DNA from 2 places in the Acidovorax sp. GW821-FHT11A03 genome. Region 2 is predicted to be linked to the other one. Evidence: predicted binding sites of a transcription regulator. Region 2 holds the regulator's gene; the other holds the start of a gene.
What was found. The regulator FNR, encoded in region 2, switches genes on or off when oxygen is low (the NO sensors DNR and NnrR bind a similar motif). The targets are predictions, from matches to a motif close to TTGATNNNNATCAA.

Region 1 (2,396 bases), 260 kb from region 2:
CTTCCACGCTGTCAAAGCGCTGCACGGGGTCGCGTTCGCTGGGCTTGGCCAGGGCCATGTAGGCCTGGCGGGTCAGGGGCTTGCCCTCGGACCGGGCCCTGGCGACCCACTGCTCGAAGTCGCCCTGGACCAGGCCGTGGAACTTGAAGGTCATGCCCGAAAAGCCCGAGCCGCTGTAGTGCGACGCCATGCCGTGGAACACGCCGGGCTGGTTGATCACGGCGTTCAGCTCGGTCTGCATGCCGGGCATCGCGTAGATCATCCCGGCGAGGTCGGGCACGTAGAACGCGTTCATGGTGGACGTGGCCGTGAGCTTCAGGAGAATGGGCCGGTCCACCGGCGCCGCCAGTTCATTGACCGTGGCGATGCCCAGCTCGGGATACAGGAACAGCCACTTCCAGTCCATGGCCACCACCTGCACTTCCATGGGGGTGGATTGCGTGTCCAGGGGCTTGGTGGCCGAGATGCGGTCCAGCGGACGGTACGGGTCGAGCTTGTGCGTGCCGATCCAGGTCAGCGCGCCCAGGGCGATGATGATCATGAGCGGCACCGTCCAGATCACCAGCTCCAGGGTGGTGGAATGGTGCCAGTCGGGGTCGTAGTCTTCCTCGGTGTTGGCGGTGTTGTTCTGGCGGTACTTCCAGGCAAACCACAGGGTGAGGGCGATCACCGGCACGATGATGATGAGCATCAGCAAGGTGGCCTGGATGACCATGTGGCCCTGCTGGGCCGCGATGTCGCCCGCCGGGTTGAGGACCACCGCCTTGCTGCAGCCGGCCAAGCCGCCCAGGGCAGCAGCGGCGGCGAGCCAGGCAGGCCCGCGAAAGTGAGGAAGTTTGAACATGTGAAAGGCGTTACCAAGGCGTTGATTCGAGGGTAAACGCGGATGTCGGGATACCGCAGAATGTAATATTGCTAGCTTTTTTGTCCATTGGACATTTTGTCCAGGGTCAAAGGTTGTTGCCCCCATCCGGGGCATGGGGGCAGAGCCGGCGTTGTCCTGCACGGCGCCCTGGCCCAGGCGTACTTGTCCCGGGGCAGGCTTGCGGGTAAAACCTAGGTACCCGGTGCCTTTGCGGGCAGCGCGATCCCTGAAAATCAGGCGGACGAGCCCAGCCGTCCTGGTTTTTTCCGACAACGACAAGGAGTCCTGTTCATGAGCAGCCCCGCCTCTGCCACCTACCCCGCGGCCGGCTTCGAAGAAAGCCCAGCCTCTCTCTCCCGGGCGGACACGCATGAAGATGTCACTCCCAGCGAAATCGCCGTGGGCGTGATCATCGGGCGGTCGTCCGAGTATTTCGACTTCTTCGTTTTCGGGATCGCCTGCGTGCTGGTGTTCCCGTCGTTCCTGTTTCCCTTCATGTCGCGCCTGGATGGCACGCTCGCCGCCTTTGCGCTGCTGGCCGTGGCGTTCGTGGTGCGGCCCGTGGGCACGGCCATTTCCATGGCCATCCAGCGGCGCTGGGGCCGGGGCACGAAGCTGACCATCGCGCTGTTCCTGCTGGGGGTGTGCACGGTGGCCATGGCCTTCCTGCCGGGTTACAAGGACGTGGGCATGACCGCCATCGTGGCGCTGCTGATCCTGCGCATCGGCCAGGGGCTGGCGCTCGGCGGCTCGTGGGACGGCCTGCCGTCGCTGCTGGCGATGTCCGCCCCCCGGCACCGCCGGGGCTGGTACGCCATGATCGGGCAGCTGGGCGCGCCGCTGGGGTTTGTCTTGGCCGCGGGCCTGTTTGCCTATCTGTACAGCAGCCTCACCGTCGAGGAATTCCTGGCCTGGGGCTGGCGCTATCCGTTCTTCGTGGCGTTCGCGGTGAACGTGGTGGCCTTGTTCGCCCGCCTGCGCCTGGTGGTGGGCCAGTCGTACGCCGAACTGCTGCAGGAGCGCGAACTGCAGCCCGTGCCCGTGAGCCGCGTGGTGCGCGACGAAGGCAGCAATGTGCTTTTGGGTGCTTTCGCCGCGCTGGCGAGTTTTGCGCTGTTCCATCTGGTCACGGTGTTCCCGCTGTCGTGGATCACGCTGTACTCGGAACAACCCGTCACGCAGATTCTGGGGGTGCAGATCGTGGGCGCCTTCCTGGCGGCGGGGGCCATCATGGTGTCGGGCTGGCTGTCGGACCACCTGGGCCGCCGCAAGCTGCTGGGCGGCATGGCGGTGATGATTGGCGTGTTCAGCTTCATGGCGCCGGTGTTGCTCAACTCCGGCGAGGTGGGCAGCACCATGTTCCTGCTGCTGGGCTTCGTGCTGCTGGGCCTGTCGTACGGCCAGGCTTCTGGCACGGTGACTGCCAATTTCTCGCCCCAGTACCGCTACACGGGCGCCGCCTTGTCGGCCGACCTGGCCTGGATCATTGGCGCCGCCTTCGCGCCCCTCGTGGCCCTGTACCTGTCCTCCC
Region 2 (2,396 bases):
GCACTGTGCGTGGGCATGATGGCCAGCTTGGTCACCCGCACGCCGCTCAAGGTGGATGTGGTGCGCGACCGCGCGGCCCTGTCGCGCATCGTGGCGGGCGGCAAGCTGGAGAATATCTACCGCCTGCAGATCATGAACGCCACCGAAGGCCCCCAGCGCTACCGCATCGGCGCCCGCGGCCTGGACGGGCTGGAGGTGGCCTCTGAAGCCGAGGTGGACATTGGCCCCGCGGAGTCCCGGTGGGTGGCCGTGCGCCTGCAGATACCGTATGGCTCCGCGCCCCCGGGCTCCCATGCCGTGCAGTTCGATGTGCAGGCGGTGGGCGCTGCGGCCCATGTGACCGAGAAGTCCGTATTCCTGGTGCCCCGATGAGGCGACGTGCACCCCGGTGCACGGCACCGGGGACTTTGTATGACCGAGAAGATTTTTGAGGAGCAAGCACCCATGCCATCCAATCCAGCCATCGGCTCCGCCCCCGCCACCGCTGCGCCCTGGTGGAAATTCGGCCACGTCTGGCTGATCATCGCCGGCCCTGCCATCGTCATCGTGGCGGGTTTTGTCACGCTGTGGCTGGCGATTTCGCGGCCAGACCCCGTGGTCGCCGAGGACTACTACCGCCAGGGCATCGAAATCAACAAGACGCTGGAGGCTCCGGAGAAGAGCCTGGCCCCGGCCATGAAGGGCCGCAACCACGCGGCGACACCGGTTCAGGACCAGCCACGCTGAAACCCCTGGCCGAGCAGCGGGTCTGCGCGGCCTTACCAGGAGACAACCCCGATGTGGACGCAACGCCTGATGTGGATTGCATGGCCCGCCTTTCTGATGGCGGGCGCGATGGAGATGCTGGTTTTTGCGATGGTGGACCCGCAGGACCTGCATTGGTTCGGGCAGCCGCTGGCCCTGTCGCGCCAGGGCGTCTACACGCTCGCGTTCTTTGCGTTCTGGGCCATCACCATGGCCTCCAGCGCGTTGACCACGCTGCTGGCAATGTCGCCCTTTGAACTCAACCGCTGCCCCGTGCCTGAAGGCGAGCGCCCTGATGATTGCCGAAAGACATCATCCTGCCCTTGAACAGCGCACCGGCCGGGCTCCGGTGGCAAGGCGTTGCCGGGACGGGCGGACCTGGCTCGCCTTGCTCAGTGGCAGGCGGACTGGTTGTTCACGATGCGCTTGAGCGCGTCGGTCTCGAGGATGCGGACATGGCGCTGCTTGACTTCGACAATGCCTTCTTCCACAAACTTGGAGAAGGTGCGGCTCACGGTCTCGAGCTTGAGGCCCAGGTAGCTGCCGATCTCCTCGCGCGTCATGCGCAGCACCAGCTCGGACTGCGAGAATCCGCGGGCGTGCAGGCGCTGCACCAGATTGAGCAGGAACGCTGCCAGGCGCTCCTCGGCCCGCATGCTGCCCAGCAGCAGCATCACGCCGTGTTCGCGCACGATCTCCCGGCTCATGATCTTGTGCACGTGGTGCTGCAGCGCGGTGACCTCGCGGGACAATTCCTCGATGCGGTCAAACGGCATGACGCAGACCTCGGCGTCTTCCAGGGCCACCGCATCGCAGGTGTGGTGATCATTCACGATGCCGTCCAGGCCGATGATCTCGCCCGCCATCTGGAACCCCGTGACCTGGTCGCGTCCGTCCTCGGTGGCCACGCAGGTCTTGAAAAAGCCGGTGCGGATGGCATAAAGCGAGGTGAACGACTCACCATTGCGAAACAGCGTGCCGCCGCGCTTCACCTTGCGGCGAACTGCAACGACCTCGTCGATGCGGTGCAGTTGCTCTTCGCTCAGGCCCACCGGCATGCACAGCTCGCGCAGGTTGCAATTGGAACAGGCGACTTTGATGGTGAGCGGGTTCATAGGCACAGGGCGGAGTTAGGTTTCGAGCATACCGCCCGATGGCCGAAGAGGGAGTCTCTTGGAGGGCGGGCAGGCGACTGACATGCATCAAATTGTCGCTGTTCCGGCCACTCCATCACTTGATTCATGTCAAGGACATGGGGAGCAGCTTACGGCACAGTCAAGGTGTACGCAAGGATTCGCCCCATGACCGCTGTTTCGCCTGACCTGCTGCGCCGTTTTGACGTACCAGGCCCCCGCTATACCTCCTATCCGACGGCCGACCGGTTTGTGGAAGCCTTCGGCCAGGAGGACTACGCCCTCGCCCTCGAGCAGCGCCGCATGGGCACCCTGACCAAGGCGCTGCCCTTGTCCCTGTATGTGCACATCCCCTTTTGCGAGTCGCTGTGCTACTACTGCGCCTGCAACAAGATCATCACCAAGCACCACGACCGGGCTGAAGTCTATCTGCGCTATCTCAGCCGCGAGATCGATCTGCACACGGCGCACTGCGGCACGGGTCAGGTGGTGAGCCAGCTGCACCTGGGCGGCGGCACC

Region 1: a site for FNR is predicted at 941-954, ahead of cyoA (ubiquinol oxidase subunit II). Genes of this name have one in related genera too.

Annotation. Positions count from the first base shown of each region.
Region 1 is NZ_JBXASG010000003.1:143,914-146,309, forward strand. Features, by position in the region: gene cyoA (ubiquinol oxidase subunit II) at 1-844, opposite strand, end outside; gene AC1RVY_RS07770 (MFS transporter) at 1,157-2,396, shown strand, end outside.
Region 2 is NZ_JBXASG010000003.1:404,277-406,672, forward strand. Features, by position in the region: gene ccoG (cytochrome c oxidase accessory protein CcoG) at 1-372, shown strand, start outside; gene AC1RVY_RS09135 (FixH family protein) at 445-726, shown strand; gene AC1RVY_RS09140 (hypothetical protein) at 778-1,071, shown strand; gene fnr (fumarate/nitrate reduction transcriptional regulator Fnr) at 1,137-1,859, opposite strand; gene hemN (oxygen-independent coproporphyrinogen III oxidase) at 2,046-2,396, shown strand, end outside.